2 regions of the Mesorhizobium sp. ESP6-5 genome follow, and region 1 is predicted to be linked to the other one. Evidence: riboswitches for the same ligand, from Rfam matches in the RefSeq annotation. Region 1 holds a riboswitch; the other holds the start of a gene.
The links. Region 1 has a riboswitch for thiamine pyrophosphate ahead of LB524_RS28460 (YkoF family thiamine/hydroxymethylpyrimidine-binding protein). Riboswitches for the same ligand answer to the same signal wherever they lie in the genome.
Positions count from the first base shown of each region.

Region 2: another riboswitch for thiamine pyrophosphate. It lies ahead of thiB (thiamine ABC transporter substrate binding subunit); the one in region 1 lies ahead of LB524_RS28460 (YkoF family thiamine/hydroxymethylpyrimidine-binding protein).

Region 1 covers NZ_JAIUGR010000025.1:25,378-32,104, forward strand. Annotated here, with positions in the region: gene LB524_RS28445 (ABC transporter substrate-binding protein) at 141-1,157, opposite strand; gene LB524_RS28450 (ABC transporter ATP-binding protein) at 1,150-1,917, opposite strand; gene LB524_RS28455 (ABC transporter permease) at 1,914-2,777, opposite strand; gene LB524_RS28460 (YkoF family thiamine/hydroxymethylpyrimidine-binding protein) at 2,740-3,348, opposite strand; TPP riboswitch at 3,339-3,452, opposite strand; gene LB524_RS28465 (hypothetical protein) at 3,728-4,036, shown strand; gene LB524_RS28470 (formyltransferase family protein) at 4,095-5,147, opposite strand; gene msrA (peptide-methionine (S)-S-oxide reductase MsrA) at 5,486-6,004, opposite strand; gene LB524_RS28485 (glycosyltransferase family 39 protein) at 6,176-6,727, opposite strand, start outside.
Region 2 covers NZ_JAIUGR010000006.1:331,418-338,144, reverse strand. Annotated here, with positions in the region: gene LB524_RS12750 (ABC-F family ATP-binding cassette domain-containing protein) at 1-1,440, opposite strand, end outside; gene LB524_RS12745 (thiamine diphosphokinase) at 1,442-2,101, opposite strand; TPP riboswitch at 2,188-2,302, shown strand; gene thiB (thiamine ABC transporter substrate binding subunit) at 2,346-3,344, shown strand; gene thiP (thiamine/thiamine pyrophosphate ABC transporter permease) at 3,423-5,042, shown strand; gene thiQ (thiamine ABC transporter ATP-binding protein) at 5,035-5,811, shown strand; gene LB524_RS12725 (M48 family metalloprotease) at 6,041-6,727, shown strand, end outside.

The DNA of each region.
Region 1 (6,727 bases):
AGAAGATCATATCGGCATCAGAAACGGCGACGGCGCCGCCGAAAGAGACACAAGGCACGGCCGTGCAGATTGTCTCCGCTTCGAGGATCGCCAGGAATGGGTTTCGCCCGAGTTGATCCTCTCCTTAAGGGATTGGCCAGCTACCCCAGAAATGCGTTGCTGAAATACCTGGCGAAATCCGGGCTCTGCGGCAGAACCTTACCGTCGGCGTCGCGCAGAATGCCGGCGGCGAAGAGGTAGTTGCCGATCGCTTCCATCTTGGCAGGGTCCAACGTCCCGATGGCACCATTTTGCCCGCGTAGATAATTGCCCTCGAGCAGTGCCTTCAGCGAGGCGTGGACCAAGGCCGGATTCGTCAGGGCATCCTTGTTGGCGGCTATCAGCAGCGTGGCGGCCTCCCCTGGATGATCGACGGCGAATTGGTAACCGCGCCGCGTTGCCTGGACGAAGGATGACGACAATTCGGGGTTCGCCTGGAGATACGCTTCGCTCGAAGAGATAAGCGTCGTGTGCTCATCGGGGACGCCATGGTCGGCATAGACGAAACTGCGCTGCTTGACGTCCCTGAGTTCGGCTTCGACGCCCTCCCAGGTCGACACTTCCAGCGTGAAGTCGACCGAACCGTTGGCCAGCGCCTCGTAGGCGGAAGTGCCCAGCGTCACCGTCTCGAAATCGCCCTTGCCGCCGTCGTGACGGATGATGGTCGAGATCAGCGCGGTCTCCCAGGCGCTGCCGAAACCGCCATAGGTCAGGCCATCCAGATCTTTCGGGCTTTTGATTTCGCTGCGCGCGGCATTGAACACCAGCCGGCCTGTCTCGGACTGCACGACGGCATAGACGCCCTTCAGATCGGCCCCCGCGGTCTTCTGGGTGAACAGGCTGATGGTGCCGTTGATCCCGAAATCGGCGACATGGTTGGCGACAAGCGTGCCGGCACCGGTATCGCTGTAGGGCAGGATGTCGACCTCGATGCCGGCTTCCCCATAAAATCCCTTATCGCGGGCGACGAACAGGCCGATGTGGTTGGTGTTGACCGTCCAGTCGAGGGCGACCGTGACCGTCCGCGTTGCCGCGAAGGAACGGCTCGATCCGGTGATCAGCGGTACGCTGCCGGCAAGGGTGAGCAGCAGGGCTTGCCTGCGCGTCAAGTCAATCATGGCCATGTCCTTTGGATGGCTGGGGGTTGAGCAAAATGTCGAGAATCTCGGCCTCGAGTGCCTCGGCCTGCCGCGTGGCCGCGCTGGCGGGATCGCGCGGGCGCGGCAGCGGCACCTTGATCTCGCGCACGACCCGGGCAGGCCGCGCGGACAGCACATAGATGCGGTCGGACAGGAACACGGCTTCGCGCACGTCATGGGTGATCAGCAACGCCGTCCAGTGGTGGTGCCGCCACATCTGTTCGAGCCAGCGCTGCATGGCCGCGCGGGTCAGTGCGTCGAGCGCGCCGAACGGCTCGTCGAGCAGCAACATATCGCGTTCCTGCACCACGGTACGTAAAAGCGCCGTGCGCTGGCGCATGCCGCCCGAGAGCTGCGCTGGAAAGTGCCGCTCGAAGCCGGCAAGCCCGAACTCGGCAAACAGCGGAGCCACACGCGTCCGTGCCGCCTTGCGGCTGACGCCTTGCACCTCGAGTCCGAGCGTGGTGTTGTCGAGGATGCGCCGCCACGGCATCAGCGCGTCGCGCTGCGGCATGAAGGCGAAATGCCTGCCGTGATCGTCGAGCGGCACGCCGTTGAAGAACATCTCACCCTCGCCATGCTCGGCGCCGGTCAGAAGCTGGAACAGCGTCGACTTGCCGGCTCCCGAAGGTCCAAGGATCGAGACGAATTCGCCGGCATCGACACGAAGCGAAATGTCGGCGAGCACATCGAGCCCGCCAAACGCCTTGCGAACATGCCGCAATTCGAGCCGGCTCATGCTTCTGGACCTTTTCCAGGGCCTTGCCTGCCAGCGGCTCGTTCCCAGGGCATGGCAAGACGCTGCAGCAGCATCGTCAGCCCGAACAGGACAAGGGTGAGCGCTGCGCTGACGCAGACGGCGGCGAGCACCAGGTCGGGACGGAAATTGTTCTTGGCGTTGAGCATGTAGATGCCCAGCCCTTTGGCCGCGCCCGCATATTCGGCGAAAATGGCGCCGACGACGGCATAGGTGATGGATATCCTGAGGCCAGCGAAGAAATAAGGCAGCGCCGAAGGCAATCGTGCCAGCATGAAGACACGCCAACGCCCTGCTCCCATGGCACGCAGCATCTGACCGATCTCCACCTCGGTAGCCTCGTAGCCCTGTACCAGCGCGACCAGCATCGGGAAGAAGGTGACCAGCGCCACCAGCACGATCTTGGGCGTCAGCCCGAAGCCGAACCACAGCACCACCAATGGCGCGATGGCGACCAGCGGCAAAGTCTGGCTGACTATGAAGATGGGAAACAGCGCTCGCCGCAAAGGCTGGAAGAAGTCGACCAGCATCGACAGCGCGAAGGCGGCACTGAGCGAACAGGCAAAACCGATCAGCGTGGCGCGGACCGTGGGAATGGCGTTGTCGACCAAGGCTTCCCGATTGAGCATCGCCTGTTCGAAGACGCGCGAGGGCGCCGGCAGAACCGTCGGCTTGATGCCGGAAATGTTTGCGTACAGTTCCCAGGCCACGAGCACCAAACCGATCGATATCACGGCCGGCGCTGTTTTTGCGAAGAAGCCCGCGACGTTACGCGGGTTGAATGACGATGAGACCACGAGCGGTTCAGACGGCGGTGGGACTGTTGGCCGAGACCGTGACATCGAGGGTTACATGGCCGGCGCCGGGCCCGAAGCGGCAGAAGGCTTCATCGAGGGCCGAGAAGATCGCGCCGGCATCGCCGCGCAGCTTGGTGCAGAAATTCTTGGAGCGATCGTAGACGCCGGACTGCTTCAGGAAATCTATGCAGCCATAGATTTCGTCCATGTGGTCGTCAGTGCCCATCACATAGAGCGAGAACTGCGCCGCCGCCGGCTGGCCAGTGGCCGGCGCGCCGCGCACTGCGGTGATGGCGGCTTGCTTGCGCGGGCCGAGTGGCCCGGCAGGTCCGCCGAACGTGTCGGAGCGGCAGATCGGGTCATCCGGCTCGCCTGGGCAGCCACGCGAAATGGTGGCTGACAGCACGCAATGCCTGCCGCTGCCAGACGCGGCCACGAAAAGGTCGCGCAGCGCAGGGAATAACACCTCGGGGGGCCCGACCAGCAAGGTCGAAATGTCGTCGGTCTCGATCCTGAGCTTGTCGCGGTACGGATCGAGCGCGCCGAGCGCGCCCAGAATGATGCCGACGAAATCGTCGGCCATTGGATATAGGGAAACCTGTGCGCCTGAAAACATCGCCCGCCTCGCTCCGCTGGTATTACCCAGATCAGCTTCTAGGGTCTGTGGGCTTGCCGCCCCCGTCTCAGCCCCGACCGTACGGAGCACCCCTGTGGATAGGCGCGATAAAGCATCATTCGGACGGTTGGGAAAGCTGTTTTTTTGGCAAGCCGCGCTAAAGCATTGCCCGAGCTCCAGGGCAATTGGACATCGCCGGCGCGGAAATTTGTCTGGAACCTTCGCCATTCCGAGGGGTTGTCCCACCAGTCGCTGGACGCGATTCCAGGACCAATTTTCCGTTCGGGATTGTGTCAAAACAAGAGATTGAGCGGTTCATGATTTCCGCGAAACCGTGCACCGTTCCCGGCGACGAGTTCACAGAAAATGGAGACAAATCATGTTCATGAAAATCCTCGCGGCTTCGGCCTTCACCATTGCCGTTGCAACATCCGCCATGGCACAAAGCAATAGCGCAGCGGGCGCGGATGGGCCCGGCGGTAGCGGCAAGTCCGTCACTGTGGACCCAAGCACCCCGGCTTCACCCAGTACGATCGATCCGGGCGCGACCAACAGCACGACCACCACGCCGGGCGACATGAATTCCAATGCGGACAAGAATTGCCCGACCAACCCGCAGGGTGCACAGACGGACGCCAATGGCAACGCCACCGCGCCGACCGTGAACGACAACAACTGCGGAAAGTAGTTTGCCATCGCGATATGAGAACCGCGGACGCAGTTTCCGCGGTTCCCATTATTGGGATTCAGTGTCCGCGACTACCCGCTTGCGGCTCTGGTGCCGCTTCACTGCCCACCCGGCCAAAGACCCTTAATTCAGCGTACGGTTTGCCGGCCCGGGGGCGTGGGAATGAGGCGTATATTTTCATCAGCCGTTTGAGCAGGCGCCCGTAGGTGAGGTGCCGAACCCGGCCATTGGCAAGATCGAACTCCACCATCCCCCACCGCCTTACGGGACCCTTTCCGGTTGGCGGCCCCAGTCGCCTGACCTGGAAGGCCAGCCTGACCTTGCGGCCGGCGACATCCAGATAGATACCGGGTTTAGCGCCCAATACGTGCCACATCCGGGCAACGTGCCCGATCGACATGTCGGACGAAATCGCCATGTGGTCCCGCTCAAGTCGAGCCCAGACGAAATCACCGGCTGGCTGCCGCATCCCCGACACCAGATTCTTGCAATAGCCTGGCGCCACCTCACGCACCAACCGGCGCATCGCGCTCGCCACGCCGTCCACCATATCCCGCCGCGATGCCCAGTCTGCTTCGGTGAACAGCACTTGTCCGAGGATGTCGCCGTCGTCGAAATTGGCCGACATCTTATGCAGTGTCACGCCGCCATGGACCGCATGCTGGCCATCCGCGACGAGACGATGGAGAGGATGCGGCCCCCGGTAGTTGGGCAGCAGCGCCGGATGAAAATTAAGCCCGCCCTTGGGAAAGAGGTCAAGCAGCTGCTGCGGGATCAAGGTCGGGAAAGCGAAGCAGATCAGCACATCCGCGGCGATGTCAGGCAATTGCCGGGCAAGCTCGTTCCAGTCGTAAGGCCGGCGGAATTCGATCAGCTTTACCGGCGTGTTGCCGAGATGGCGCCTGAGCAAAAGCCGGCGCCTCAGCCTGCGCCGAAAATTGCCAATGCTGAAGCCTCTGGATGGGCGTTGAAAACCAGGCACGATGATCGCACCAACACGGTTTCCCGCCTCGATCCATCCGGAAAGCAGCGGCCCGGTATAAGCAGAAACATCCAGGATGAAAATTGCATTGAGTTCCCCGGCGCGGGCCGCGGGTTCGGAAGAAATCATCTTCTCAAGCCCAGCGGGGCGAGACGTAGCCTGCCCGCGCCAGCAATTCGATCACCGTTACAACTCGGCCAGCCAGGCCCGAAAGCCGGCCTGGCCGGTCAGGCTGCCTTGGAAGAAAGCGGTCCCGCCGCAACACTTGAGAGTCTTTCCCGCTTCACCAACACCGGCTTTTCGTAGATCTTCTTCATGCTCATCCCCGATGATCGATCAACCCACACAGTTGGCCAGCAACGCAACGAACTGTCAACCGCCACGGCGGCTAACAGCCCCTATGCGTATGATCCTTGGCAATCGACGGGCGTTTATACCCCACCTGCTGCCAAAACGGCTGGTGAACCTTATGAAACCGCCTTTTCACGAACCGGCAGCTTCCAGCCTGGTCTGACGAAATGGCAGGTGTAGCCGTTGGGATATTTCTCGAGATAGTCCTGGTGCTCGGGTTCGGCCTCCCAGAACGCTCCGGCCGGCGCAAGTTCGGTGACGACCTTGCCGGGCCACAGGCCGGAGGCGTCGACATCGGCGATGGTGTCCTCCGCCACACGCTTCTGCTCCTCATCGGTGTAGTAGATTGCGGAGCGATAGCTCATGCCGACATCGTTTCCCTGGCGATTGCGCGTCGTCGGATCATGTATCTGGAAGAAGAATTCCAGAAGCTGGCGAAAGCTGATTTTCGCCGGGTCGAAGGTGATCTCGATGGCTTCGGCATGCGTGCCATGATTGCGATAGGTGGCGTTCGGCACGTCGCCGCCACTGTAGCCGACACGCGTGGCAAGGACACCCGGGAAGCGCCGGATCAAATCCTGCATGCCCCAGAAGCAGCCGCCGGCAAGCACTGCACGTTCGCTCGAAGTCGCCATGTCACGTCTCCTCAAAAGGCAATTCCGGGGAAGTGTAGCGGCTCTCCGTCGGGAATTGCGCGGCACAAACTTGGATAGTGCATAAATGGGCATTATTGCCTGGTTCGTCCAGTCAGACGAGCGGCCGTCCGCTTGTATTATAGGGAATGGGATCGCACGTCGCCGCTCACCCTAGCTGCGCGGATGCCGGGTCCGGCTACTGGCGGCAGCCGGCAGATATCGCGTGCCGGGCGGAATGACGGCAAAGCTGATCACCACCGGCGGTGCCTCGCGCGACCAGTTGAAAAGAACGGTCTTGACCGGGATATTGTCCACCCATGCCAGCAGCCTTGACGGCACGTAACGACCCGACCAGACCATCAGCATGCCGTGGTCGCGCAACCGCTGCCTCGTGATCCAGGGTGCAAACCGCATATCGAGATCAGTGAAGATAGACGGCTTGTCATAGGCGTTGAGGCCAGCCAGCATGGCAAGATTGGTGTCGCCACCGACGATGTCGAGCCGGCCCGGCGCCGCCGCGTGCCAGATTGCCTCGGCCTCGTCCGAGATCGGCCGCGCCGGCCAGCAGACGGCGTCCATGCGTCCACGCACATTGCAGTCCGTCCATCGGATCGCCCCATAGGCGCCCGACATGGCGACGATGCAGATGAAGGCGCAGATCGCCAACCTTCTCATCTCGACGGCACCGAGCCGGTGACCGAGAAAGGCGAGCGCGACGACGCC
Region 2 (6,727 bases), on a different contig from region 1:
CCAGCGCCCGCCGCCGTCCGGCGCGATCACGCTGGTCACGGTGCGGTCGAGGAAATCGCGGTCGTGGCTGACCAGGATGACGGTGCCGGCAAAGCCGCCGACCAGTTCCTGCAGCAGTTCCAGCGTCTCCATGTCGAGATCGTTGGTCGGCTCATCGAGAACCAGAAGATTTGCAGGCCGTGCCAGCACGCGCGCCAGGATCAGCCGCGCCCGTTCGCCGCCGGACAGCTCGCGCACCGGTGTGCGGGCCTGTTCCGGCTTGAACAGGAAATCCTTCATATAGGACACGACATGGCGCTGCTCGCCATTGATGACGAGGTTCTCGCCGCGCCCGTCGGTCAGATATTGCGCCAGCGTCTCTTGCGGGTCGACCGCCTCGCGCTTCTGGTCGAGCGTGGCGATCTCCAGATTGGTGCCAAGCCGTATCGAACCCGCGTCCGGCGCCAATTCGCCGGTCAGCATCTTCAGAAGTGTCGTCTTGCCGGCGCCGTTCGGCCCGACAAGGCCGACGCGGTCGCCGCGCTGGATGCGGGTCGAGAACCCCTTGACGACGGTGAGGTCGCCAAAGCTCTTCTCGATGTTCTTGGCCTCGATCACCAGCTTGCCGGATTCGGCGGCGTCGCTTGCCACCATTATCGCGGTGCCTTCGGCGCCGCGATGGCCGCGAAAACGCTGGCGCATGGTCTGCAACTCGCCGAGGCGCCGCATGTTGCGCTTGCGCCGCGCCGTCACCCCGTAGCGCAGCCAGTGCTCCTCGCGCACGATCTGGCGGCCGAGCTTGTGCTGTTCGCGCTCTTCCTCTTCCAGCACCAGGTCGCGCCATTCCTCGAAATGGCCAAAGCCCTTGTCCAGCCTGCGCGTCTGGCCGCGATCGAGCCAGACTGTGGCGCGCGACACGCGCTCGAGGAAGCGGCGGTCATGCGAGATGACGATGAGCGCCGAGGAGGTCCGGACGAGCTCTTCTTCCAGCCATTCGATGACAGATAAATCAAGATGGTTAGTCGGCTCATCAAGAAGCAGGATGTCAGGCTCCGGCGCCATGACGCGGGCAAGCGCGGCGCGCCTGGCCTCTCCGCCGGACAGGTCGCCAGGCCGTTCTTCGCCCGACAGGCCGAGATGCTCCATCAGATAGCTGGCGCGGTAGGGATCGTCGGCGGGCCCGAGCCCGGCCTCGACATAGGCGCGCACGGTTGCAAAGCCGTCCATGTCGGGCATTTGCGGCAGATAACGCACCGTCGCCGAAGGCTGGCGGAACACCTCGCCGTCCTGTGGTTCGATCAGGCCGGCGGCGATCTTGAGCAGCGTCGACTTGCCGGACCCGTTGCGGCCGACCAGCGCGATCTTGTCGCCGGCCGAAGCGGTCAAGGCGGCGCCGTCGAGCAGCGGCGCGCCGCCGAAGGTCAGTCTTATCCCGTCGAGATTGAGAAGAGGCGGGGCCATGTCAGCTTTCGGGCAATGGATAGGGATGGGCGAGCAGCAGCGCGCGGCCATGGCCGAGCGCGATGTCGAGGCGGCCCCCGGTCTTGCCGAACTTGACCTCGTTGGAAATGGTCAGCGACGAACCGAACGCCACCTCGACCTTGTCGAGCGGCCATTTGGCGCCGGTGACGGTCAGGCCGGAGAGTTCGGAGAAGCCGAGAATCGAGAACAGCGTGCCGTCGGCATAATCGAAGCCGGCCCTGCCGGGCAGCAAGGGAACACCTTCCTGGGCGCCGCTGGTCAGAAACACATCCATTCCGGCTTCGGCCAGCCGCAGGCCAAGCGCCAGATGCAGGAAGGCGTGGTCGGCGCGCTTGCCGCCGAAGGCGCCCGCTAGCACAAGGCGGGTCGCCCCGCGCTCCAGTGCGGCCGCGATCGCCAGTTCGCCGTCGGTCTTGTCCTTTTCCGCCGGGAAGGTTTGCCGCGGCACGGCGGCGAGGTCGGCGGGCAGATCAGCCGGGACCGAGTCGAAATCACCCACCCACAGTTCCGGCACGAGGCCCAGCATCCGCGCATGGCCGATGCCGGCGTCGGCAGCGATGACGCGCGAGCCTTCGACCTGGCGGTCGAGCCGAGGCGTGCGGATGAGGTCGCCGCCAAGCAGGATGGTGAATGTGCTCATATCCCGTCGCCTTACCAGCCCGGCACGGGAAACGGAAGGCGGCAAAGTCCCACTTGCGCGGGTCATCGGCCCGCACTATGTGTCGAAACGCTCTAACGGGGTGCCGGACGCGAATTTCGCGGGCCGGCTGAGAGGCAGTGTCGCCAACCCGCTGAACCTGATCCGGTTTGTACCGGCGGAGGGATTAGACGTTTCGGACACTCCGACGCCTCAATTCCTTTCAACGCAAACGAAGGAGGCGCCGATGCGCATGCTTTTATATTCTCTGATCGCTGCCACGGCAGTGACCCTGTCCGGGCCGGCCTTGGCCAAGGACAAGCTCACCGTCTACACCTATGAGAGCTTCACCGCCGACTGGGGTCCAGGTCCCGTGGTGAAGAAGGAATTCGAGGCAGAATGCGGCTGCGATCTCGAGTTCGTCTCGGTCGCCGATGGCGTGGCGCTGCTCAACCGCGTCAAGCTGGAAGGCGCTTCGACCAAGGCCGACATCGTGCTCGGTCTCGACACCAATCTCACCGCCGATGCCAAGGCCTCGGGCCTGTTCGCGCCACATGGCGCAATAATGGACGTCAAGGTGCCGGGCGGCTGGACCGATGACACTTTTGTCCCGTTCGATTACGGCTACTTCGCCGTCGTCTACGACACTGAAAAGCTGAAGAGCCCGCCCAAGAGCTTGAAGGATTTGGTCGAGGGCAGCGCCGACGACAAGATCGTCATCCAGGATCCGCGCACATCGACGCCCGGTCTTGGCCTGCTGTTGTGGGTGAAGTCGGTCTATGGCGACAAGGCGCCGGAGGCCTGGGCCAAGCTCAAGACCAAGGTGCTGACCGTGACGCCGGGCTGGAGCGAGGCCTATGGCCTGTTCACCAAGGGCGAGGCGCCGATGGTGCTGTCCTACACCACCTCGCCGGCCTACCACATGGTCGCCGAGAACACCGAGCGCTATCAGGCGGCGTCGTTCGAGGAAGGCGAATATCTGCAGATCGAGGTCGCGGGCATCACCACGACCGGCGCCAAGAATCCGCTGGCGGAAAAGTTCATGGCCTTCATGACTGGGCCGAAATTCCAGGACGCCATCCCCGAGACCAACTGGATGTTCCCGGCCGGGAAGACCGACAAGCCGCTCAACCCCGCCTTCGACAAGCTGGTCAAGCCGACCAAGACCTTGCTGTTCAGCCCGGAGGAGGTCGCGGCCAACCGCAAAGCCTGGGTCGATGAATGGCTGGCGGTGATGAGCAAGTAGGTTTTGTGGGCTAATCTCGTGAGATGAACGCTCTCCGGCGATGCTCCCTAAGCTTCACCCAATCGTTGAGGGTGCGGTGTGCAAACCCGCTCTGATCCCCGCATCACAGCCGGCGTGATAGGGCTCGCCGCCATCGCCATTTTGATCGGCGGCGCGTTTGCGGGGCTGCTTGTCGAAGGCGCTCGCGATTTTTCCGGCGCTTGGGCTGCGTTCGATCCCTACCTGTTCCGGGTCGTGCGCTTCACGCTCTGGCAGGCGGCCCTGTCGACGCTGCTCTCGGTCGGGCCGGCCCTGTTCGTGGCGCGGGCGCTGTCGCGGCATCCACGGTTTTTCGGCCGTGCCTTCATCCTGCAGCTCTTCGCCGTGCCGCTGGCGCTGCCGGCGATCGTCGCGGCGCTCGGCATCCTGGCGCTCTATGGCCGCGCCGGCTATTTCTCCGGCTTTCTCAGCGCCGTCGGCGGCCAGGGTTGGCCGGGCATCTATGGCCTGTCCGGCATTCTCGTCGCCCATGTCTTCTTCAACCTGCCGCTGGCCACCCGCCTGTTCCTCGAAACGCTGCAAACCATCCAAGCCGACCAATGGCGGCTGGCGAGCCAGCTCGGCATGGGTGCCGCACCGGCTTTCCGGCTGATCGAATGGCCGACATTGCGCGCCGCCTTGCCGGGCGTCGCCGGCCTGGTGTTCATGCTCTGCATCACATCCTTCACGATCGTGCTGACGCTGGGCGGCGGCCCCGGCGCGACGACGCTGGAGGTCGGCATATACCAAGCGCTGCGCTTCGATTTCGATCCCGCGCGGGCGGTGGCGCTGACGCTGCTGCAGATCGCGCTGACCTTTGTCGTGGTGCTGGCATTGACACGGCTCGGCGCCAGCACCACCGGTGACGCCAATCTACCGGTGGCGCCGCGCCGCTACGTCTCGGCCGGCAGGACCGAGACCGCGCTGAATGGCGCGCTCGTCGTCCTGGCTCTGTTGTTTGTCGCCGGGCCGATGGCGGCGACCGTGATGTCAGGTGTCGGCGCCGACCTCGGCCGTCTCGCCGGCGAGGCGGCGGTGCGGCAGGCGACGCTAACCAGCGCCGTGCTGGCTTTCCTGTCGGCGCTGCTGTCGGTCGCGCTGTCGCTTTCGCTCACCATGGCGCGCCGCGTGCTGGCCCTGAAGCGCAGCTCCGGTCCGCGGACCTTGCTCGAACACGCCACCGACACCGGCGCCGGCTTCGTCCTGGTCGTGCCGCCTGTCGTCATCGGCGCCGGCTGGTTCCTTCTGCTGCGCCATGTCGGCGATGTCTTTGCCATAGCCCCGGTCATGGTCGTCACCGTCAACGCCGTCATGGCGATGCCCTTCGCCATCCGCGCCATCCGCCCCGCCTATGATGCGGCGAGCGAGCGCCATGAGCGGCTCTGTGCGCTTTTGGGCATAGCGGGCTGGGCCCGGTTGCGGCTGGTCGACTGGCCGACGTTGCGGCGGCCGCTGGCCACCGCTTTTGCCTTCGCCATGGCACTGTCGCTCGGCGATCTCGGCGTCATCGCCCTGTTCGGCAGTGATTCCGTGCAGACCTTGCCCTACCTTCTCCTGGCGCGCATGGGCAGCTACCGAACCGAGGACGCCGCCGGCTTGGCGCTGCTGCTCGGCCTTGTCTGCCTGGCACTGGTGCTGGCAGCGGACCGGCTGGGAAAGGAGACGGCCCGCAATGTCTGACGGGGCGGCTGGCGGCAAAGGGGTTTCGGTGCGGCTGGACAAGGTTTCGTTCAGCTATGGCGAGGCGTCGTTCGCCTTCGATGCCGAGTTCACGGCGGGGCAAATCACCGCCATCATGGGACCGAGCGGCTCCGGAAAGTCGACGCTGCTCAATCTGGTGGCCGGGTTCGAGCCGCCGCGATCCGGCCGCGTGCTGATCGGCGGGGCCGATGTCAGCACCGCGCCACCGGCGGCGCGGCCAGTGTCGATGGTTTTTCAGGAAAACAACCTTTTCGCGCATCTTTCCGTCGAGCAGAATGTCGGGCTCGGCCGTTCGCCATCGTTGCGGCTGGCCGAAGCCGATCGCGCTGCGATCGCCGACGCGGTTGCGCGCACCGGCCTTGCCGGCAAGGAGAAGCGGCTGCCGCGCGAACTTTCCGGTGGTGAGCGCCAGCGCGTTGCCCTGGCTCGCGTGCTGGTGCGTGACCGCCCGGTGCTGCTGCTCGACGAGCCCTTCGCTTCGCTTGGGCCCGCCTTGCGAGACGATATGCTCGACCTGGTTGCCAGCCTGCATGCCGAGCGTGGCATGACGGTGCTGCTCGTCACGCATCAGCCGCAAGATGCCCGCCGCATCGGTCAGAGGCTGGTGTTTATCGAGAACGGCGCCGTCGCAGCTATCGGCACGGCGGATGATTTTTTTGCCGGGGCTGGTCCGGAGGCATTCCGGCGCTATATCGGAGCCGGTGCCGGGGATTCCTTATCACGGGATATTGCCCGGAAGCGGACATAATTTACGCTCAAACCGGCCCGATGCGATGTGGCGCTTGCTTGCCATGACTGGAGTAGTGTGGCTAGGTCCGCTCGATACCGGTCCGGCACAGGCCGTGATTTGCCTACAGCTTCCGCCGCATGCTCCGAGGGGCGCGTGACGGATACTGTAGCAGTTTGTTTTGCGCATGTGGTCATGCGCAGGGACCTGAAAGGAAGCCGTTCTGGCGATCGGCGTTGACAGGCTACGAATGAACCCGCTGGCGCGCTTTCTGGCGCTGGCCGGCTTTGCCGTGGCGCTGGCAAGCTGCCAGATGTTCACGCCTCCGGAAGTCCAGGAATCAGGCTTCCAGCCATCCGACAAGCCGATCACGGTCGACAATGTCGCCGCCAACAACAAGCTCGCGGAGCTCGCCAAGGCGCAGCATCCGCGCATCCTGGCGACCTATGGCGGCGAATATTCCGATCCCAAGCTCGAACGCATGGTCGCCAAGGTGGTCGGCAATCTGACCGTGGTGTCGGCGAACCCGACCCAGACCTATCGCATCACCATCCTCAATTCGCCCAACGTCAACGCCTTCGCGCTGCCGGGCGGCTATCTCTACATAACGCGCGGCCTCTTGGCGCTGGCCAATGATTCGTCCGAGCTCGCCGCCGTCATCGCGCATGAGATGGGCCACGTCACCGCCAATCATGGGCTGCAGCGCCAGCAGCTGGAGGCCGAGGAAGGTCTGGCGACCAAGGTCGTTTCCGATGTGCTTGGCGACAGCCCGACCGCCAAGGCTGCACTTATCCGCGGCAAGCTCAGGCTGGCGCAGTTCTCGCGCAACCAGGAGCTTGAGGCTGACGCCATCGGCATAAAGTCGATCGGCGAAGCCGGCTACGATCCCTATGCCGCCGGCCGCTTCCTGCAATCGATGTCGGCCTATACCGATTTC